Regions from separate parts of the Bradyrhizobium sp. 2TAF24 genome, predicted to be linked through region 3. Evidence: predicted binding sites of a transcription regulator. Region 3 holds the regulator's gene; each other region holds the start of a gene.
What was found. The regulator PhoB, encoded in region 3, activates phosphate uptake and scavenging genes when phosphate is short. The targets are predictions, from matches to a motif close to TGTCATNNANCTGTCAT.

Region 1: the regulator PhoB is predicted to act here: its motif matches at 4,378-4,394, upstream of AB4Z37_RS22670 (DUF47 domain-containing protein).
Region 2: the regulator PhoB is predicted to act here: its motif matches at 4,090-4,106, upstream of AB4Z37_RS04830 (inorganic phosphate transporter).

What each region holds. Positions count from the first base shown of each region.
Region 1 covers NZ_JBFRFW010000015.1:5,334-12,816, reverse strand. Annotated here, with positions in the region: gene AB4Z37_RS22690 (hypothetical protein) at 1-314, opposite strand, end outside; gene AB4Z37_RS22685 (peptide chain release factor 3) at 395-2,011, opposite strand; gene sugE (quaternary ammonium compound efflux SMR transporter SugE) at 2,281-2,595, shown strand; gene AB4Z37_RS22675 (anion permease) at 2,606-3,610, opposite strand; gene AB4Z37_RS22670 (DUF47 domain-containing protein) at 3,625-4,269, opposite strand; gene AB4Z37_RS22665 (branched-chain amino acid ABC transporter permease) at 4,532-5,497, opposite strand; gene AB4Z37_RS22660 (branched-chain amino acid ABC transporter permease) at 5,499-6,362, opposite strand; gene AB4Z37_RS22655 (ABC transporter substrate-binding protein) at 6,443-7,483, opposite strand, start outside.
Region 2 covers NZ_JBFRFW010000002.1:338,376-345,858, reverse strand. Annotated here, with positions in the region: gene AB4Z37_RS04845 (hypothetical protein) at 217-468, shown strand; gene AB4Z37_RS04840 (xanthine dehydrogenase family protein molybdopterin-binding subunit) at 706-3,027, shown strand; gene AB4Z37_RS04835 (PAS domain-containing protein) at 3,237-3,848, shown strand; gene AB4Z37_RS04830 (inorganic phosphate transporter) at 4,154-5,776, shown strand; gene AB4Z37_RS04825 (FMN-binding glutamate synthase family protein) at 5,989-7,483, shown strand, end outside.
Region 3 covers NZ_JBFRFW010000005.1:229,864-237,346, reverse strand. Annotated here, with positions in the region: gene apaG (Co2+/Mg2+ efflux protein ApaG) at 74-466, shown strand; gene AB4Z37_RS10605 (Hsp33 family molecular chaperone) at 469-1,443, opposite strand; gene argF (ornithine carbamoyltransferase) at 1,640-2,578, opposite strand; gene AB4Z37_RS10595 (aspartate aminotransferase family protein) at 2,578-3,780, opposite strand; gene AB4Z37_RS10590 (GcrA family cell cycle regulator) at 4,246-4,749, shown strand; gene phoB (phosphate regulon transcriptional regulator PhoB) at 4,879-5,580, opposite strand; gene phoU (phosphate signaling complex protein PhoU) at 5,602-6,318, opposite strand; gene pstB (phosphate ABC transporter ATP-binding protein PstB) at 6,344-7,120, opposite strand; gene pstA (phosphate ABC transporter permease PstA) at 7,153-7,483, opposite strand, start outside.

The sequences.
Region 1 (7,483 bases), on a different contig from region 3:
CGCAGCGCCTGGAACAGGTCACCGATGGTATCGAGGTCGTGATCGGGCATGCGGTAGCGTGCCGCATCCTTGTCCGGCGGATTGCTCTCGACGGTCACCTGCAGGTTCTCGCCGATCGGATAGTCGATGTCGGGAAAGCATGGGCCGCTTTCGAGCGCGCTGCACACCGACGGCGTGCATGGCCGGTTGTCGAACACGCTGCAGGGGACATGGGCAAAGGGCGACGGATCGGCCGGGCGACGCTCCTGCGCCACGGCGGACCGGCCCATGGCCACCGCCGCCATCACGATCAGGAGAACGATCACGGCGCGCATGGCCTGCTCCCGGAACCGATCCGGCCAGCATAGCGCTGATCGCGACCGACAGTGGCCGGCCGCGCTTCACATCTTCGCGCTCAGGACGCTTTCTTGACGTCCTTGACGTTGGCGAAGCGGATGCCCTCGGAGCGCTCGCGGGTGTAGTCGAGGTAGAACTGGTTCTTGGCCAAAAAAACCAGGTCGCCGTCGACATCCTCGGCGATGCCCGATCCGTTGGCGTTGACGAAGGCGTCGTACACCTTGCGGTCGTCCGCCGAGAACCAGCGCGCCAGCGAGAACTCGCTGATTTCGAAATCCACCGGCAGGCCGTATTCGGCGTCGAGCCGGGCTTTCAGCACGTCGAGCTGGAGCTGGCCGACGACGCCGACCAGCGCCGGCGAGCCGTCGCGCGGCCGGAACACCTGCACGACGCCCTCCTCCGACATCTGCTGCAGCGCTTCCTTGAGCTTCTTGGCCTTCATGGCGTCGGTCAGGCGCACGCGGCGCAGGATTTCCGGCGCGAAGCTGGGAACGCCGACGAAGGTGATGTCCTCGCCCTCAGTCAGGGTATCGCCGATGCGCAGCGTGCCGTGATTGGGAATGCCGACGACGTCGCCGGCGAACGCCTCGTCGGCGAGCGCGCGGTCCTGAGCGAAGAAGAACTGCGGCGACGACAGGCTCATCGGCTTGCCGGTGCGGGTCAGCTTGGCCTTCATGCCCCGCTGCAGCTTGCCCGAACACAACCGCGCGAAGGCGATGCGGTCGCGGTGGTTGGGATCCATGTTGGCCTGGATCTTGAACACGAACGCCGACATCCGCGGCTCGTCGGCCTCGACCTTGCGCAGGTTGCTGTCCTGGGCGCGCGGCGGCGGTGCGTAGCGCCCAAGCCCTTCCAGCAGGTCGCCGACGCCGAAATTGCGCAACGCGCTGCCGAAGAACACCGGCGTCAGATGGCCCTCGCGAAACGCGGCGAGATCGAACGGCTTGCAGGCCTCGGTGACCAGCGCCAGCTCCTCCTCGATCGCAGCGGCGTCGAGGTTGGAATTGCGCGCAGCGAGATCGCTGATCGCAATCTGCTCGGCCGAGCCGGTCTTGGCGCCGCCGCCCTCCAGCAGGCGCACGCCGCCGGTAAGAATGTCATAGGTGCCGATGAAGTCGCGGCCGCGTCCCACCGGCCAAGTGATCGGCGTGGTGTCGAGCGCCAGCGTCTTCTCGATCTCGTCGAGCAGCTCGAACGGATCGCGGGTCTCACGGTCCATCTTGTTGATGAAGGTGATGATCGGGATGTCGCGGAGGCGGCAGACCTCGAACAGCTTGCGGGTGCGCGCCTCGATGCCCTTGGCGGCGTCGATCACCATCACCGCCGAGTCGACCGCGGTCAGGGTGCGGTAGGTGTCCTCCGAGAAGTCCTCGTGGCCGGGGGTGTCCAGCAGGTTGAAGACGAGGTTCTCGAACTCGAAGGTCATCACCGAGGTGACGACCGAGATGCCGCGGTCGCGCTCGATCTTCATCCAGTCCGAGCGGGTGTTGCGCCGCTCGCCCTTGGCCTTGACCTGGCCGGCAAGGTTGATGGCGCCGCCGAACAGCAGCAGCTTTTCCGTCAGCGTGGTCTTGCCGGCGTCAGGGTGGGAAATGATGGCGAAGGTGCGCCGGCGCGCCACTTCGGTGGCGAGCGGCGAGGACGGCGCGTCGGCGGAAAGAGCGATGTCGGACATGGGCCGAGCGTGTGACAAAGAAACGCGGCGGGATCAAGGGTGAAGCGGCCGTCGCCCGCCCTCCGCCCCCTGTCAAGCGGGACATTTGATGCAATTGCATCTTTCTTTGACGCCCCCCATGGTCGTTCCTATGTAACGGGGAATGGCGAGGACGGCCTCGCCCCTTCCCCTCAATCCCCCGGCAGGGACGGCCCTGTCATCTGCGCCCCGGCGGGCCTTCCCTCTCGGGTTCCCGTCCGGCGGAACGCCCATGAAAGGACGTGGCTGTCATGGCCTGGATCATTCTGTTCGTCGCCGGCTTGATGGAGATCGGCTGGGCCATCGGCCTGAAATACACCGATGGTTTCACCCGTCTCGTGCCGTCGGTGCTCACCCTCGCCTGCATGGTGGCGAGCGTGCTGCTGCTGGGCTGGGCGCTCAAATCGCTGCCGGTCGGCACCGGCTATGCGGTGTGGACCGGCATCGGCACGGTCGGCACGGCGCTGCTCGGCATCGCCCTGTTCGGCGAGCCCGCGACCGCCATGCGCCTCGCCTGCATCGGCCTGATCGTCGCCGGGATCTTCGGATTGAAGCTCGCGACCTGAGCCAACGGGCTCAGCGCAGCGCCAGCACGATCCAGTAGCTGACCGCCGCCACGGTCGCCGACGCCGGGATCGTGATCACCCAGGCGACCACGATCGAGCTCGCCACATTCCAGCGCACGGCGGAGATCCGCCGCGCGGCGCCGACCCCAACGATGGCGCCGGTAATGGTGTGGGTGGTGGAGACCGGCACGCCGAACCAGGTGGCCAGGAACAACGTCACCGCCCCGCCGGTCTCGGCGCAGAAGCCCTGCATCGGGGTCAGGCGGGTGATGCGGTTGCCCATGGTGCGCACGATCCGCCAGCCCCCCATCAGCGTGCCGACCGCCATGGCGGTCTGGCAGGACAGCACGACCCAGAGTGGCACGTGGAAGTCGCCGCCGAGATAGCCTTGCGAGTACAAGAGTACCGCGATGATGCCCATGGTCTTCTGGGCGTCGTTGCCGCCATGTCCCAGCGAATACAGCGAGGCGGAGGCGAACTGCAGGGTGCGGAAGGCGCGGTCGACCGCGAATGGCGTCGAGCGCACCGACAGCCACGACACGATCGCCACCAGCACCAGCGCCAGGAAGAAGCCGAGCAGCGGCGAGGCCACGATGGCGAGGATCGTCTTGGTCAGGCCGCTCCACTCCATTGCCGCAAAGCCCGCCTTGGCGAAGCCGGCGCCGACGAGGCCGCCGATCAGGGCGTGGGAGCTCGACGACGGAATCCCGAGTCGCCAGGTGATCACGTTCCAGACGATGGCGCCGATGAGAGCCGCGAAGATCACCCGTGGATCGACGATGCCGGGATCGATGATGCCGGTGCCCAGCGTCTGCGCGACATGCAGGCCGAAAAACAGGAAGGCGATGAAATTGAAGAACGCAGCCCAGAACACCGCGTATTGCGGCCGCAGCACCCGCGTCGAGACGATGGTGGCAATTGAGTTCGCCGCATCGTGCAGGCCATTGAGAAAATCGAACAGCAGCGCGACGGCGACGAGGCCGACGAGGAGCGGAAGGCTGAGGCTGGCGTCCACGGCGTGCCCTTGGCTCAGACCTGTTCGATCATGATGCTGTTGATCTCGTTGGCGACATCGTCGAAACGGTCAGCCACCTTCTCGAGATGCTCATAGATTTTGGCGCCGACGATGTAGTCCATGGTGTTGGCGTTGCGGTGCTTGAGGTAGAGCTCCTTCAGCCCGATGTCGTGGAGGTCGTCGACCCGGCCCTCCAGCTTGGTCAGCTCCTCGGTGATCGCGGCCAGCGTCGTGACGTTGTCGCCGATCGCCTGCAGCAGCGGCAGCGCTCGCACCACGAGCTTGGCGCATTCCACCAGGATGGCGCCGATCTCGCGCATCGTCGGCTCGAACTGCCGCACCTCGAACAGCGTCACGGCCTTGGCGGTCTGGTGCATCTGGTCGATGGCGTCGTCCATCGACGTAATCAGGTCCTTGATATCACCGCGGTCGAACGGCGTGATGAAGGTCCGCCGCACCGCGGTCAGCACCTGGCGCGTGACCTCGTCGGCCTGCTGCTCGAACTGGCTGACCTGCTGGCAATAGGACGGCACCTCGTCGCCACCGCGGAGCACCCCCTGCAGCGCCTCCGCACCGCTGACGATGGCCTGCGAATGCTGTGCAAACAGGTCGAAGAAGCGCTCCTCCTGCGGCAGCAAGGCCTTGAACCAGCGTAGCATCGTTATCCCCTGCCCCGGGCCGACCATGGGCCGCAGGATCGCGGCGCACGGGCCGATACCCTTGCTCACGCGCCGCCCTTCGGATCGCGGGACTCGCCTGCGGTGCGATGTCACGTGATTGTCATAAAATATCGAGCCGGGAAACCGGGCATGCGACCAGCTCCCTCCCCATCCACAGGCTGTGGATAATCCCGATCCGTCAGACGACGACACCCCGGCGGACAGCCGCCGGGGTGCTTGGATCACGAAGCCGGCGCCGTGATTACAGCGATCGCTTGAAGAAGTGGCCGATCTCGCCGATGACGCCACGGCGGAAAGTCAGCACGCAGATCACGAAGATCGCGCCCTGGATCACCGTCACCCATTGACCGAACTGCGCCAGGTACTGCTGCATGGCGATGATCACGAAGGCGCCGACCACCGGCCCGAAAATCGTGCCGAGGCCGCCGACCAGTGTCATCAGCACCACCTCGCCCGACATCGACCAGTGCACGTCGGTCAGCGAGGCGTTCTGAGCAACAAAGATCTTCAGCGATCCGGCAAGACCCGCAAGGCTGCCGGACAGGATATAAGCCATCAGCTTATAGTGGTCGGTCTTGTAGCCGAGCGAAATCGCCCGCTGCTCGTTCTCGCGGATCGACTTGAGCACCTCGCCGAACGGCGAATTGATGATGCGGAAGATCAGCAGGAACGCCAGCAAGAAGACCGCGAGGATAGTGTAGTACAGCGTCGTCGGCTGGGACAGGTTGAGCAGCCAGAACATCTTGCCCTGCGGCACGCCCTGGATGCCGTCCTCGCCATGGGTGAATGGCGTCTGCAGGTAGATGAAGTACAGCAGCTGCGACAGCGCCAGGGTGATCATCGAGAAATAGATGCCCTGGCGGCGGATCGCGATGAGGCCGGTGATCACCGCAAGCAGCGCCGACGCCGCGACCCCGAGCAGGATTCCGACCTCCGGCGCCACCAACCAGACCTTCAGGGCGTGGGCCGTGACATAGCCGGCGGTGCCGAGGAACATGGCGTGGCCGAACGACAGCAGGCCGCCATAACCGATCAGCAGGTTGAAGGCACAGGCGAACAGCGCAAAGCACAGCGCCTGCATCACGAAGTACGGATAGATGCCGGTGAACGGTACGATCGCCAGCGCCAGCGCCATGATGGCGAAGGCGACGATCTCGTCGCGGCTCGAGCTGTGCGCGGGCGCGGCGTTGTCGGTAATCGATGTCATGTCAGTTGGCCCGTCCCGTCAGTCCCGTCGGTTTCACAAGCAGCACCAGCACCATCAGCACGAACACCACGGTATTGGAGGCTTCCGGATAGAAATACTTGGTCAGGCCCTCGACGATGCCGAGCGCGAAACCCGTGATGATCGAGCCCATGATCGAGCCCATACCGCCGATCACCACCACCGCGAACACCACGATGATGAGATCGGCGCCCATCAGCGGCCGCACCTGGTTGATCGGCGCCGACAGCACGCCGGCGAGCGCGGCGAGCCCGACGCCGAGGGCGTAGGTCAGCGTGATCATGCGCGGCACGTTGATGCCGAAGGCCCGCACCAGGGTCGGATTTTCCGTCGCGGCACGCAGGTAGGCGCCGAGCCGGGTGCGCTCGATCAGGTACCAGGTCGAGAGGCAGACGATGAGCGAAAAGATCACGACCCAGCCGCGGTAGATCGGCAGGAACATGAAGCCGAGATTGACGCCGCCCTTGAGCGCGTCGGGGATCGCGTAAGGCAGGCCCGACGAGCCGAAATAGTTCTGGAACAGGCCCTGGATGACCAGCGCCATGCCGAAGGTCAGCAGCAGGCCGTAGAGGTGATCGAGCCCGGAGAGCCATTGCAGCATGGTGCGCTCCAGCACCACGCCGAACAGGCCGACCACGAGCGGCGCGAGAATGAGCGCCCACCAGTAGCCGATGCCGGCATATTCGAGGAAGAAATACGCCACGAACGCGCCCATCATGTAGAGCGCGCCATGGGCGAAGTTGATGATGTTCAGCATGCCGAAAATGACGGCAAGGCCGAGGCTGAGCAGCGCGTAGAACGAGCCGTTGATCAGACCAACCAGCAGTTGGGCGTAAAGGGCTTGCATATCGATCGGTCTTTCCGGTCAGGCTCTCACGGATCGCAGGGGATGGATCCCGGCAGCGCCTGGCGCCGCCGGGACAACTCTCACTTCTTGACGAGCGGGCATTTGCTTTCCGACAGCGGCGTGAAGGCCTGGTCGGCGGGAACGGTGGCGACCAGCTTGTAATAGTCCCACGGCCCCTTGGATTCCGACGGCTTCTTGACCTCGAACAGGTAGGCCGGATGCATCTTGCGGCCGTCCTCGCGGATGGTGCCCTTGCCGAACAGCGGATCGTCGGTCGGCGTCGCCTTCATCTGGGCGACGACCTTGGCGCCGTCGTGCGGATTGCCGCCCAAGGCGTCGAGCACCTTGAGATAGTGCAGCACGCCGGCATAGACGCCCGCATGGATCATGGTCGGCTTCTGCTTGTTCTTCATCCGCTCCTGGAAGCGCGTCGCGAAGGCCCGGCTCTGATCGTTCTGATCCCAGTAGAAGGTTTCGGTGAAGTTCAGGCCCTGCGCCACGTTGAGCCCGAGCGAATGCACGTCGGTGAGAAACAGCAGCAGCGCGGCGAGCTTCTGGCCACCGCTGACGATGCCGAACTCGGCGGCCTGCTTGATGGCGTTGGTGGTGTCGCCGCCGGCATTGGCGAGGCCGACGATCTTGGCCTTGGAGGCCTGCGCCTGCAGCAGGAACGAGGAGAAGTCGGAGGTGTTGAGCGGGTGCTTCACCCCGCCGACCACCTTGCCGCCGGCCGCGTTGATTACCGCGGTGGTGTCACGCTCGAGCGCGGCTCCGAAGGCATAGTCCGCGGTCATGAAGAACCAGGTGTCGCCGCCGGCCTTGACCAGCGCGCTGCCGGTGCTGTGCGCCAGCATATAGGTGTCGTAGGTCCAGTGCACGGTGTTGGGCGAGCACTGCGCGTTGGTCAGGTCCGAGGTCGCGGCGCCGGAATTGATGTAGACGCCGTTCTTCTCCTTGACCACGTTGTTGACCGCGAGCGCGACGCCGGAATTCGGCACGTCGACGATGACGTCGACCTTCTCGACGTCGAACCACTGGCGGGCGATGTTGCTGCCGATATCCGGCTTGTTCTGATGGTCGCCGGAGATCACGTCGATCTTCCAGCCCTTCTTCTGCAGCCC
Region 2 (7,483 bases), on a different contig from region 3:
CCCGGAGGAGCGCCAGGCCCGGTGTCGTATCCGGCGCGGGCCGTCGCCCCCTCGGGGCATGCAGCATGGCGAGCCCACGAAAACCCCGCTGTCTGGCCGGGGCCGGAGCGCTACTCTGGCGGTGCGGAGCGTCACGCGGCCCTTTCCTGGGTACCCGCAGGGCCAGCTATCGGATAGGGTAAGGGGTCTTCATTCCGTGAGATCTTGAGGGCCGTCATGAAGCATTCCGCGCCGACATGGTCCCGCCTTGCTGTGCTGTTCGCCCTTGTCCCGACCGTCACGGGCGTCGCAGGTCCGGCGCGTGCCCAGGACGATACGCGCAAGGCGCAGGAGCGGGCCTGCTCCCATGATGTGTCGCGTCACTGCCGCAAGGTGATGAGCGATGGCGATATGGCCGTCCATCAATGCCTGCTGCAGAACCACGACAAGCTCAGCCCGTCCTGTCGCAGGCTGGTGGATGGACACTGAGGCGCCGCGTGCGTAGGCGGCGACGCCGGTTACGGCGGGGTGACTGCCATGGGGGTTGCCCGTTGCGTTCATCGTGCCGTCGCAATACATCGAACCGAACTGTCCGCCGGAGGCGGGGTCATCGTGCGTTGCCTCGCGAAATTTCGTCGGGTGGCATTCCTTGCGACGGCCTGACGTCCCCGAGCGGCGACCAGCCGGCGAGGCCTCCTGCGGCCGGCTTGCGAGAGGGATGACGCGATGAATATTCTGCCCAAGGAGCTGCGGTTCGGCGCCGGCCAGCCGGTGCGGCGTGTCGAGGATCAGCGCCTCGTCACCGGTCACGGCCGTTATGTCGACGACATCGCGCATGCCGACGCGCTGTGGCTGGTGCTGCTGCGCTCCCCGCACGCCCATGCCCGCATCACCGCGATCGACACCGCCGCCGCGCGGGCGATGCCCGGTGTGGAAGCGATCTTCACCGGCGCTGATCTCATGGCCGATGGCATCGGCTCGTTGCCGACCCTGCCGGTGTTCAAGCGGCCCGATGGCTCGCCGATGACCTTCCCCGAGCGCCGCCTGCTGGCGCACGAGGTCGTGCGCTTCACCGGCGAGGCCGTCGCTGCGGTGGTCGCCACGTCGCGCGCGGCCGCGCAGGCTGCGGCGGAAGCGATCGCGGTCGACTATGAGGTGTTGCCGGCCGTCACCGATCCGCAGGCGGCGATCGCGCCGGGTGCGCCGGCGGTGTGGCCGCAGGCGCCGGACAACATCGTCGCCGCCACCAGCTATGGCGACGCCGCGGCGGTCGAGGCGGCGTTCAAGGCCGCGGCCCATGTGGTGTCGCTCGATGTCGTCAGCCAGCGCCTCGCGCCGGCCGCCATGGAGCCGCGCTCGACCATCGCCGAGGTCGATGCCAAGACCGGCCGCCTGACGCTGCACATGCAGACCCAGACGCCGACCACCACCCGCGACACGCTGGCGGATGCGGTGCTGAAGCGTCCGAAAGACAGCGTGCATATTCTCGTCGGCGACATTGGCGGCGGCTTCGGCCAGAAGACCGGCGTCTATCCGGAAGACGGCGTCGTCGCCTACGCGGCGGTGAAGCTGAAGCGCAAGGTGCGCTGGCGCGGTGATCGCACCGACGAATTCCTCGGCGGTACCCATGGCCGCGATCTGACGTCGACCGCGGAGTTCGCGCTCGACGCCAAGGGGCGGGTGCAGGCATTCCGTGTGCGTTCGATCGGCGGCACCGGTGCCTATCTCAGCGGCACCGGCGTGCTGATCCCGCTGATCCTCGGGCCGTTCGTCGCCACCGGCACCTACGACCTGCCGCTGGTGCACATCGACGTCAAGGCGGTGATGACCAATACCGCGCCGGTCGGCGCCTATCGCGGCGCGGGTCGCCCCGAGGCGGTGTACATCGTCGAACGGCTGATGGACGCCGCCGCGCGGCAGATCGGCATGGATCCGCGCAAGCTGCGCAAGATCAACTTCATCAAGCCGGGCCAGATGCCCTATCGCACCGCGACCGGCCAGACCTACGACAGCGGCGCGTTCGCGCATATGCTCGACCGCGCATCGGAGCTTGCCGACTGGGACGGCTTTGCCGCGCGCAAGCGTGCGGCAAAGTCGAAGGGCCTGCTCTACGGCCGCGGCCTTGCCAGCTACATCGAGTGGACCGGCGGCACCGTGCACAACGAGAAGGTCAGCCTGCATGCCACCGGCGACGGTCGCGTCGTGCTGCATTCCGGCACCCAGGCGATGGGGCAAGGGCTCGAGACGGCCTATTCGCAGATGGTCAGCGCCGCGCTCGGGATTCCGATGGACAAGATCCAGGTGGTGCAGGGCGATACGGACCTCGCGCAGGGCTTTGGCAGCGTCGGCTCGCGCTCGCTGTTCGTTGGCGGCACCGCGGCGGTGGTGTCGGCGAGCGACCTGATCACCAAGGCGCGCGAGAGCGCGGCCAATGTGCTGGAGGCCGGTGTCGGTGACATCGAGTACAATGGCGGGTGGCTGACGGTCGCAGGCACGGACCGCCGCGTCAGCCTGTTCGATCTCGCCAAGAGAGAGGCCGGCGAACGACTCAGCGTCGACAGCGAGGGCAAGGTCGACGGGCCGAGCTGGCCGAACGGCAGCCATATCTGCGAGGTCGAGATCGATCCGCAGACCGGGATCACGCGTGTGGCGCGCTACACCACGGTCGATGACGTCGGTGTCGCCGTCAATCCGATGCTGGTCGGCGGCCAGATCCATGGCGGCGTCGCCCAGGGCATCGGCCAGGCGCTCTATGAGGGCGTGGTCTATGATCCGGACGGCCAGCTGCTGACCGCGACCTATCAGGACTACTGCATCCCGCGCGCCGACGACGTGCCCGATATCCGCGTGACGCTGGATGAATCGGCGCCCTGCCGCACCAATCCGCTCGGCTCCAAGGGCTGCGGCGAGTCCGGCGCGATCGGCGGCCCGCCCTGTGTGGTCAATGCGGTGATGGACGCGCTGAGCGGCGCCGGTGTGAAGAACCTGCATGCGCCGCTGACGCCGATGAAGGTGTGGTCCGCGCTGCAGGCAGCGCCATCGGCCTGAGATCGATTGTTCAACACCGGTCGCGATCGGCGCGGCCGGTGATGGATGACACAGGCGTTGGCGCGTGCTTTGCCGGCGTCATCATATGCTTCTCAGCGCACACGAATCATTTATAGCTGTCGTCCGCGCGTTGCGCGCCATGGACGTTTTGCTGCATAAGTCGCGTTTTCCCGCCTCCTGATTTCGAGATTCCGAGGCCGATGAGCCGCATGCAATTCCAGAGATCGCACATCAGCATCGTCAGATCGATCCGGCAGGTCAGCCTGGTGCGCGACTGGTTTCGCGCGCGGTCCGGCAGGGCGGTGCCGACCATCGCGAGCTTCGAGCCGAATGAGCGCGCCGGCGATGCGCTGGACCTGCTGCTGTGCGAAGTGGTGCGCAGCGGCGATGGCGTCGACTTTCGCTGCCTGAAAGCAGGCGAGCGCGTCGGGGCCATCTATGATGCGGCGATGACCGGGCGCACCATTCGTGACTGCCTCGATCCGGCAATGGCCGAGGTCGCGATGCCGATCTGGAAGGCATGTGTAGCGGCGGAGCTGCCGATCTTCGCGATCGTGCCGGTGTCCGACATGGACGGTTGCCCGGTGACCATCGAGCTGCTGCTGCTGCCCTACGCGGGGAGCGCCGACAGGCCCGACTTCATCGTGGTCTCGCTGCATGCCTGCAGCACCGAGAGGCGGTTTTCTCTGGCGGGGCTGATGCGGGTCAGGGATCGCGCGCCGCCGCACTGGGCGGTGGTGATCGACCCGGCCGCGACGGCAGCGCCCCGCCCGGCGGAGCTCGAGGTGGCCGCCGAGCAGATCGTGATGGACGTGATCTAGTGTCCTGATCGGTTCGCAAGCTGGTACGGAGGTTGCTGCAAGTGCGGTGAACTTGCGAACCGGGGACACTGGCGTCCGCGCGGGCGACTTTCGACTATCTATTGATGACGCAAGTGTGCGGTGGCGCTATTGATAGCGTCGCGCGCCCGCGCAGCAATGTTTGGACATCAAAGTTCGCCGCGTCGCGGAAGGCGGCCCAAAAACGGCGGGACTGGACGCAATTTCGGCTTTTTCCCGTTTCTGTCATCGAGATTTCAACAGCGCCGGTCAAGGTTCCCCCCAGTACCATTAACAGGGGCCTAACCATGAGCGACGTTGCTTTACCCGGCTCGATCGAGCCTGCCTTGCAGAAGGGACCGGATCTCGATCGCGGCTTCCACCCGCTGACCGGTGTCATCTACATCGGCATTGTCGCTGCCGCGCTCCTGTTCGTTGCCTACAGCATCTATGTCGACGTCGACGCCACCGGCGCGCGCGTGACCAGCTTGCTGCCCTACATCATGCTGTTCGTCGCGCTGCTGATCGCGCTCGGCTTCGAGTTCGTCAACGGCTTCCACGACACCGCCAATGCGGTGGCGACCGTGATCTATACCCGTTCGATGCCCGCGCATGTCGCCGTGGTCTGGTCCGGCATGTTCAACCTGCTGGGCGTGCTGCTGTCGTCCGGTGCCGTGGCGTTCGGCATCGTGTCGCTGCTCCCGGTCGAGCTGATCCTCCAGGTCGGCAGCGGCGCCGGCTTCGCCATGGTGTTCGCGCTGCTGATCGCGGCGATCGCCTGGAATGTCGGCACCTGGTATTTCGGCCTGCCGGCGTCGAGCTCGCACACGCTGATCGGCTCGATTATCGGCGTCGGTATCACCAATGCCCTGATGCACGGTCGCAGCGGCACCTCCGGTGTGGACTGGTCGCAGGCCGGCAATATCGGCAAGGCGCTGCTGCTGTCGCCGCTGTTCGGCTTTGCGCTGGCCGCGCTGCTGCTGCTGGTGCTGCGCACCGTGATGCTGCGCGCGGCGCCGGCGCTGTTCGCCGAGCCGAAGGGCAACCAGCCGCCGCCGATCTGGATCCGCGGCATCCTGGTGCTCACCTGCACGCTGGTGTCGTTCTTCCACGGCTCCAACGACGGCCAGAAGGGCATGGGTCTGATCATGCTGATCCTGATCGGTACGGTGCCGACCGCCTACGCGCTCAACCGCGCGCTGCCGGCGAGCCAGACCGAGCATTTCGTGGCGAGCTCGGCCGCTGCCAGCAAGGTGATCGAGGGCAAGGCCGCTGGCTACAATGTGCTCGGCAACCCGCGTCCGGCGGTGACGAACTATGTCGCGGCCCATCAGATCAACGAGGGCACCTATCCCTCGCTGGCGGTGCTGGTGCGCGACATCAGCCAGCAGGTCACACAGTATGGCTCGCTGGCCAAGTTCCCCGCGGAAGCGGTCGGCAACACCCGCAACGACATGTACCTCGCCTCGGAAGCGATCCGCTTCCTGATGAAGGACAAGGAGAGCGAGCTCAGCGCTGACGAGGTCAATATCCTCAACGGCTACAAGGGCACGCTGGACGCTGCGACCAAGTTCATCCCGACCTGGGTGAAGATCGCGGTGGCGATCGCGCTCGGCCTCGGCACCATGATCGGCTGGAAGCGGATCGTGGTCACGGTCGGCGAGAAGATCGGCAAGACCCACCTGACCTATGCCCAGGGCGCCTGCGCCGAGATCACGGCTGCCGCCACCATCGCGGCGGCGGATGGTTACGGCCTGCCGGTCTCCACCACCCACGTGCTGTCATCGGGCATCGCGGGCACCATGGCCGCCAATGGATCGGGGCTGCAGTGGGCCACGATCCGCAACATCGCCCTGGCCTGGGTGCTGACCCTGCCGGCCGCGATGGTGCTGTCGGGCAGCCTGTACTACCTGTTCTATCACCTGCTCTGATCGGCGCATCGCAATGAGGACTGAGGAGCCGCGCAGGTCCTGCGCGGCTCTTCGCATTTCAGAAGCCGGTCACATGCGGTTTGATGCAGTGCATCACGCAGGATCGTCCTGTCGGCCCGCGCATGGTGTATAAGTCTCGTCCCGGTTCGACCGCGGGGCGGCCGCGCGACCGGGGGTGAACAGTGCCGGCCGAGCCAGGAGACGAGGTGGTTATGGATACATTGATGCTGCCGTTCACGCCGCGTTTCATTGTCCTCACAATCTGTTCGGTCGTGACCGTGCTGCTGCTCGGCATCGGCATCGTCGACCACAAGGCCTTCGATATCGTGCTGCTGCCGCTGGTCGTGTTCGGCGCGCTGACGGCACTCGGTTTCCGTGATCTGATCCAGAAGCGGCACGCCGTGCTGCGCAACTATCCGATCTCGGCGCATATCCGCTTCCTGCTGGAGGAGATCCGGCCGGAGATGCGGCAGTATTTCTTCGAAAGCGAGAAGGACGGCAAGCCGTTCAGCCGCGACATTCGCGCGGTGGTGTATCAGCGCGCCAAGATGGACCTCGACAAACGGCCGTTCGGCACCCAGAACGACGTCTATCAGGAGGGCTATGAATGGATGCACCATTCGATGGCACCGAAGCCGATGGCGTCGGAGAAGTTTCGCCTGACCATCGGCGGCCCTGACTGTACCAGGCCCTACTCCGCCTCGATCTTCAACATTTCCGCGATGAGCTTCGGCGCACTCAGCCCCAACGCCGTTCGCGCGTTGAACGGCGGCGCCAAGAAGGGCGATTTCGCTCAGGATACCGGCGAAGGCGGTTTCAGCCCCTATCACCGTGAAATGGGCGGAGACATCATCTGGGAGATCGGCTCCGGCTATTTCGGCTGCCGCACCGCGGACGGCAATTTCGATCCGGAGAAGTTCGAGAAGCTCGCGACCATCGACCAGATCAGGATGGTCGAGCTGAAGCTGAGCCAGGGTGCCAAACCCGGCCATGGCGGCGTGCTGCCGGCGGCCAAGGTGTCACAGGAGATTTCCGAGATCCGTGGCGTGCCCATGGGCAAGGACTGCATCTCGCCGCCCTATCACAAGGCGTTCTCGACGCCAGTCGGCATGATGCAGTTCATTGCCGAAATGCGGCGCCTGTCCGGCGGCAAGCCCGCGGGCTTCAAGCTCTGCGTCGGCCATCCCTGGGAATTCCTGTCGATCTGCAAGGCGATGCTCGCGACCGGCATCTACCCGGATTTCATCGTGGTGGACGGCAATGAGGGGGGCACAGGTGCCGCGCCGCTTGAATTCATGGACAATCTCGGCATGCCGATGCGTGAGGGCGTCAACTTCGTTCACAACGCCTTGATCGGCATCAATGCACGCGACCGCATCAAGATCGGCGCGGCGGGCAAGATCGCCACGGCCTTCGACATCGCCCGTGCCATGGCGATCGGCGCCGACTGGTGCAACGCCGCGCGCGCCTTCATGTTTTCGATCGGTTGCATCCAGTCGCTGAGCTGTCATACCGATCGCTGCCCGACGGGGGTCACCACCCAGGATCCGACGCGCTACCGTGCGCTGGTGATCCCCGACAAGCTCGAACGGGTCTGCAACTATCATCATGCGACACTGCACGCGCTGGCCGAGCTGACGGCGGCCGGCGGATTCATGCATCCCGACGAAATGAAGCCGGTGCATTTCTCGCGGCGCGTGTCTGGCG
Region 3 (7,483 bases):
CGCCGGTGTCGCGCTCGAGATCGGACCTGTTGTACGAACCTGCTATTCAGACCCGCTATTCGGACCTGCCATCATGTACCGCGCCGTCACCCGCCAGATCGTCGTCACCGTGCAGCCGAACTTCATGCCGGAGCGGTCGTCGGTTGAGAAGAACCAGTATTTCTGGTCCTACACGATCGTCATCGTCAACGCGGGCCCCGAGACGGTCCAGCTCAAGACACGGCACTGGGTCATCACCGACGGCACCGGCCGCCAGCAGGAGGTTCGCGGCGAAGGCGTGGTCGGCGAGCAGCCGGTGCTGGGGCCGGGCGAACGGTTCGAGTACACCAGCGGCGTGCCACTGCCGACCCCGTCCGGCTTCATGACCGGACGCTACCAGATGGTCAGCGACAGCGGCGACCGCTTCGAGATCGACATCCCGCTGTTCTCGCTCGACAGCCCCAACCTCAAGCGCACCATCAACTGATGCTAGACGCCGGCCTCCGCCGGCGTGAAATCGTACACCGAGCTGCAGAATTCGCAGGTCACCACAACCTTGCCGTCCTGCACCATCTCCGCGCGGTCCTTCTGGTCGAAGCGCTGGAGCATCGCCGCGACGGCGTCGCGCGAGCACGAGCACTGCGCGTTGACTTCCTGAACCGGAAACACCCGGACGCCGCGCTCGTGGAACAGACGGTAGGCAAGGCGCTCGGCGGAAAGGTCGGGATCGATCAGCTCGACATCCTCGATGGTGCCGACCAGGGATTGCCCCTCGAGCCAGGCGTCATCCGGCTGCACCGCGTGGGGCTCGATCCCCTCCGGCGCATCGCCCGGATGCAGGTCGGCCTGGCGGATCCGTTCCGGGGCCTTGGGCAGAAACTGGATCAGCATGCCGCCACCCCGCCAGCGATGCCGTGGGCCGTCGCCATCACCACGCAGCTCCTCGCCGACCGCAAGCTTGACACGGGTCGGGATCTGCTCCGAGCGCAGGAAATACTCATGCGCGGCATCTTCCAGCGTGCCGCCATCGAGCGCGACCAGCCCCTGGTAGCGCTTCATGTCCCCGCCCTGATCGATGGTCAGCGCCATGTGGCCGCGGCCGAGCAGCGTGCCGGCGTCGCTCCCTTCGCCAAGGCGGTCCTTGTCGAAACGGGCATAGGCGCGCAGCCGGTTCGGCAGCACGAAATCGACGATGATCATCGACACCGGCCCGTCGGTCTGGGTCTGCAGCAGGAACCTGCCGTCGAATTTCAGGGACGAGCCGAGCAGCGTGGTCAGCACGATGGCCTCGCCTAGCAGCTTGCCGACCGGGGCCGGATAGGCGTGCTTGGTGATGATCTCGTCGAGCGCCGGCCCGAGCTTGGAGAGGCGGCCGCGCAGGTCGAGCGCCGCCACTTCGAAGGGGAGCACCGCATCATCGACCGGAGTCGCTGACGGCGCACGAACGTTGCCTTGGTCTGCCATGTCCCGTTGAGCCAACTCTTTGTTGTGCTGGAAACCCGTGTTGTGCTGAAACCCGTTGCCGTCGAGCGGCGGCCGGCCATCCTGTCCGGGCGGCGCACAGCGCGGCCGCCGGGCCACCCCTGACCGGACAGGGCCCATATAGGGATGCCGGGCGGTTACGCCAACCGTCGCGGGAACCCGAGATCCGCGCCGGGCCTCACGCGACCGCGTCGAAGCACCAGGCCAGGATGCCCTTCTGCGCATGCAGGCGGTTTTCCGCCTCGTCGAACACTACCGACTGCGGGCCGTCGATCACCTCGTCGGTGACCTCGTCGCCGCGATGGGCCGGCAGGCAGTGCATGAACAGCGCATCGGGCTTGGCCAGCGACATCAGCTTGGCGTTGACCTGATAGGGCCGCAGCAGGTTGTGGCGATGCTCGCCGTCCTTGTCGCCCATCGACACCCAGGTGTCGGTGACGATGCAGTCGGCGCCCCTGACCATGTCCTCGGGATTGCTGCTCAGCACGATCGGCGCGCTGGTCGCCTTGATCCAGTCGCGGAACCCCTTTTTCGGCGACAGCTCCGGCGGGGTGGCGATGTGCAGGTTGAACTTGAAGCGCTCGGCGGCATGCGCCCACGACATCAGCACGTTGTTGTCGTCGCCGGTCCAGGCCACGGTGCGGCCGGTGATCGGCCCACGATGCTCCTCGAAGGTCATCACGTCGGCCATCACCTGGCAGGGATGCGAGCGCCGCGTCAGGCCGTTGATCACCGGCACGGTGGCGTGGGCCGCGAGCTCCAGCAGCGCGTCGTGGCTGAGGATGCGGATCATGATGGCGTCGACGAAGCGCGACAGCACGCGCGCGGTATCGGCGATGGTCTCGCCGCGGCCGAGCTGCATCTCCTGGCCGGTGAGCATGATCGGCTCGCCGCCGAGCTGGCGCATGCCGACGTCGAACGACACGCGCGTGCGCGTCGACGGTTTCTCGAAGATCATCGCCAGGGTCTTGCCCTTGAGCGGCTGGTCCCAGGCCTGGTTGCTGGCCTTGGCGGCCTTCAGACGGGCCTTGATCGCCACGCTGGCGTCGAGCATCGCCCGCAGCTCCGTTGTCGGGAGCTCGGTGAGATCGAGGAAATGACGGGGCCGCTTGCTCATCACACGGCCTTCCGCTGCGAGGCGTCGAGAGACGCGCAGGCGCGCTCGAGGCGGGCCACGCCCTCGCCGATCTCGGCTTCGGTGGCGATCAGCGGCGGCAGAAAGCGCACGACGTTGTCGCCGGCGCCGACCGTGAGCAGCTTTTCGCCGCGCAGCGCCGCGACGAGCTCGCCGCTCGGGATCACCGCCTTGACGCCGACCAGAAGGCCCTCGCCGCGCACATCGCTGAGGATCGCGGGATAACGATCGACCACCGACGCCAGCTTCTGCTTGAGCAGCAGCGACATCCGTTTGACATGATCGAAGAAGCCGGGTGCCTGCATCACGTCGAGCACCGCGCCGGCGGCCGCGATCGCCAGCGGATTGCCGCCGAAGGTCGAGCCGTGCGTGCCCGGCGTCATGCCGGAGGCCGCATCGGCGGTGGCGAGGCAGGCGCCGATCGGAAAGCCGCCGCCGAGCGCCTTCGCGAGTGCCATCACGTCCGGCGTGACGCCGGTCCACTGATAGGCGAACAATTCGCCGGTGCGCCCCATGCCGGTCTGCACTTCGTCGAACGCCAGCAGCAGGCCATGCTCGTCACACAGCTGCCGCAACGCCTTGAAGAAGGACTGCGGCGCGCTGCGCACGCCGCCCTCGCCCTGCACCGGCTCGATCAGAATGCCCGCGGTGTGTGGACCGATCGCCTTGCGCACCGCCTCGACATCACCATGGGGGACCTGGTCGAAACCTTCGACGCGCGGGCCAAAGCCTTCGAGATATTTCTCCTGGCCGCCGGCGGCGAGCGTCGCCAGCGTGCGGCCATGGAAAGCACCTTCGAAGGTGATGATGCGGTAGCGCTCCGGGTGGCCTTTCGCCGCATGGTGCTTGCGCACCACCTTGATGACGGCTTCCATCGCTTCGGCGCCGGAATTGCAGAAGAACGCCACGTCGGCGAAGCTCGCGGCGCACAGCCGCGCCGCCACCTTCTCGCCATCCGGGCTCCTGAACAGGTTCGACATGTGCCACAGCTTGGTCGCCTGCTCCTGCAAGGCAGCGACGAGATGCGGATGCGCATGTCCCAGCGCGTTGACAGCCACGCCGCTGGTGAAATCGAGATAGCGCTCACCATCGGCGCCATGCAGCCACACACCCTCGCCGCGATCGAAGGCGAGATCAGCCCGCGCAAAGACCGGCATGAGATGGGACGACGCGTTGGTGCTCATGATGACCCGACAGAATGTTCGGCGGGAAATATCGACAGATCACGGTGCGAAACCCGTGAGACCGGACGATGCCCTGCCTGATGTGCTGGTTCCAGAAACAAAACGTGCCGCCTCGCGGGCAGCACGCGGCAACATTCTATTGGCGCCCCCCCGGCTGTCAACTCGGCAATGATTCCTAAAAGCCGCGGAAAAAGCGGTTTTTCGCGTTTCCAACGTAGAACATGTGGACGCGTCCTGCCCGACTCTTGCGCGTGAGTCACGGCATATTGTAGCCTTTTGACGGTCGGATACGACATCTCGTGCGGTAGATCTGATCCTTTTCGGTCCCTTGTGGCGGCGTACACGCTCGGTTGCGACCCATGCATCCGGCGAGGGCTAAAGGATTCTGCCAGCAGGGATTTTTTGAGACACAGCCGTCGCCAGCAGGCTCGTCCGTGGTGGCGCGACACGAAGGGATAGACTGCGATGACGGTAATGGGTTGGACCGACGATCGCGTGGAGCAGTTGAAGAAACTCTGGGAAGCCGGCCTGTCTGCCAGCCAGATCGCGGCGGAACTCGGCAACATCACCCGCAACGCCGTCATCGGAAAGGTCCACCGGCTCGGCCTGTCGGGCCGCGCCAAGAGCCCGTCCTCGGCGGCCCCGCGCCAGCGCAAGGCGCGTCCCGCCCAGCACATGATGCGGATTTCGCGGCCGATGTCCCGCGGCAACACCGCGCTCGCCCACGCCTTCGAGGTCGAGCCCGATCCGGTCACCTATGACAACGTTGTGCCGATGAGCCAGCGGCTGTCGCTGCTGGAGCTGACCGAAGCCACCTGCCACTGGCCGGTCGGCGATCCCGGCAGCAACGACTTCTTCTTCTGCGGCGGCAAGGCCCTGACCGGCCTGCCCTACTGCGCGCATCACTCGCGCGTGGCCTATCAACCGGCCAGCGATCGCCGTCGCGATCGCCGCCCGACCGGCAAATAAGCGACATGCGCTGAAAATCCGGCGCGGCCGCCGCGCCGGCCTTCCCGGCAAGCCAGCGACAAGCAAAACGGCGCCGCATCAGGGATGCGGCGCCGTTTGTCGTTGTGGAGAGAAACGTCGGCCTCTCGGCTACTCCGCCTTGGCGAAGCGGTCGTCGAGCGCGTAGCCAGCGCCGCGCACGGTGCGGATCGGATCCTGATCCCTGCCGAAGTTGAGGAGCTTGCGCAGGCGGCCGATATGGACGTCGACGGTGCGCTCGTCGATGTAGATGTCACGACCCCAGACGCCATCGAGCAGCTGCTCGCGGCTGAACACACGGCCGGGATGCTCGAGGAAGAACTCGAGCAGGCGGTATTCGGTCGGGCCGAGGTCGATCGGCTGGCCCGAGCGCGCGACACGGCGCTTGTCGCGGTCGAGCTCGATGTCGCCATAGGTCAGCACGGTGGCGAGCCGTTCCGGGCTCGCCCGGCGCAGCAGGCCCTTCACCCGCGCCAGCAGCTCGGGCACCGAGAACGGCTTGACGATGTAGTCGTCGGCGCCGGTGGCAAGACCACGCACCCGCTCGCTCTCCTCGCCGCGGGCGGTGAGCATGATGATCGGCAGCTGCTTGGTCTCGGGGCGGGTCCGCAGGCGGCGGCACAGCTCGATGCCGGACAGGCCGGGCAGCATCCAGTCCAGGACGATCAGGTCCGGAATGCGCTCCTTGAGCCGTGTGTCGGCCTCGTCGCCGCGCGCCACGGTTTCCACGTCATAGCCCTCAGCGTCGAGATTGTAGCGCAGCAGCGTCGTGAGCGCTTCTTCATCTTCAACAACCAGAATGCGTGCACCCATATCGGTTCCTTAGCGTCTCGATCAGTTGCCGGGGGTTGCGGTGGCGAACGCAGTCATGTCGCCCTTGGGGCGCGGATCCTGCATCTGCTGCCCTTCGACCATGTAGAACACGGTCTCCGCAATGTTGGTGGCATGGTCGCCCATGCGTTCGATGTTCTTGGCGCAGAACATCAGGTGGATGCAGAAGCTGATGTTGCGGGGATCTTCCATCATGTAGGTGAGCAGCTCGCGGAACAGCGAGGTGCAGATCGCGTCGACCTCCTCGTCGCCCTTCCACACCGCCATCGCCGCCGGCAGGTCGTGCGCCGCATAGGCATCGAGCACCGACTTGATCTGCGACTGCACCAGGCTCGCCATGTGCTCGAGGCCGCGGATCAGCTTGAGCGGATGGAAGTCGCTGTCGAGCGCGCTGACGCGCTTGCCGATATTCTTGGCGAGGTCGCCGATGCGCTCGAGGTCGGTGGCGACCCGCATCGCGCCGACGATTTCGCGCAGGTCCACCGCCATCGGCTGGCGCCGCGCGATGGTGAGCACGGCGCGCTCCTCGATGGTGCGCTGCAGCTTGTCGAGCTCGTTGTCGGCGTTGACCACGCGCTGCCCCAGCGCGATGTCACGGCGGATCAGCGCGTCGACGGATTCCACGATCTGCCGCTCGGCGAGACCGCCCATCTCCGCAACCATGCGGGTGAGCTCCTGCAGGTCCTGGTCGAAGGCTTTGGCTGTATGTTCGAAGGCCATCATATTCTCCCGCGCACGAGGCGCCTCAGCCGAACCGGCCGGTGATGTAATCCTGGGTCCGGCGATCCGACGGCGTGGTGAAGATCTTGGTCGTCGGCCCGAACTCGATCAACTCGCCGAGATACATGAAGGCCGTGAAGTCGGAGACGCGGGCGGCCTGCTGCATGTTATGGGTCACGATCACGATCGTGTAATCGTCCTTCAGCTCGTCGATCAGCTCCTCGATCTTGGCGGTCGAGATCGGGTCCAGCGCCGAGCACGGCTCGTCGAACAGGATGACCTCCGGCCGCACCGCGACCGTGCGCGCGATGCACAGGCGCTGCTGCTGGCCGCCCGACAGGCTGAGGCCGTTGGCGTTGAGCTTGTTCTTGACCTCGTCCCACAGCGCGGCGCGCCGCAGCGACTGCTCGACCCGGTTGTCCAGCTCGCTCTTGGACAGTTTTTCGTAGAGCCGGATGCCGAACGCGATGTTCTCGTAGATCGACATGGGGAACGGGGTCGGCTTCTGGAAGACCATGCCGATCCGCGCCCGCAGCAGATTGATGTCGAGGCCCGGCTCCAGGATGTTGGCGCCGTCGAAATTGACCTGGCCGCCCGCCCGCTGGTTCGGGTAGAGGTCGTACATGCGGTTGAGGATGCGCAGCAGGGTCGACTTGCCGCAGCCCGACGGACCGATGAACGCCGTCACCTTGTTCTCGTAGAGAGACATGGTGATGTTCTTGAGCGCGCGTGCCTCGCCATAGAAGAAATCGAGGTCGCGGATCGCGATCTTGTCCTTGAGCGATGACGTATCGAACGGCATGGACGTGGCTGACGGGGTCACGGTTGCCAGGGTCATTGAGTTTTCCTCGATCCGGCAAGCGCACGGGCGGTGATGCTGAGCGCAAGCACTGAAAGCGTGATGATGAGCGCACCGGTCCAAGCCAGCTTCTGCCAGTCCGCGTAGGGGCTGAGCGCGAACTGGAAGATGACGACCGGAAGGCTGGGCGTCGGTGCATTGAGGTTGATGACGGAAATCCCGGGGAACAGCGGCAGCGACACCGTGCTGAGGAACTGGTGGTTGAGCGCGGTGAACAGCAATGGCGCGGTCTCGCCGCTGACGCGGGCGACCGCGAGCAGGATGCCGGTGACGATCCCCGAGCGGGCCGCACGGTAGGCGATGCGC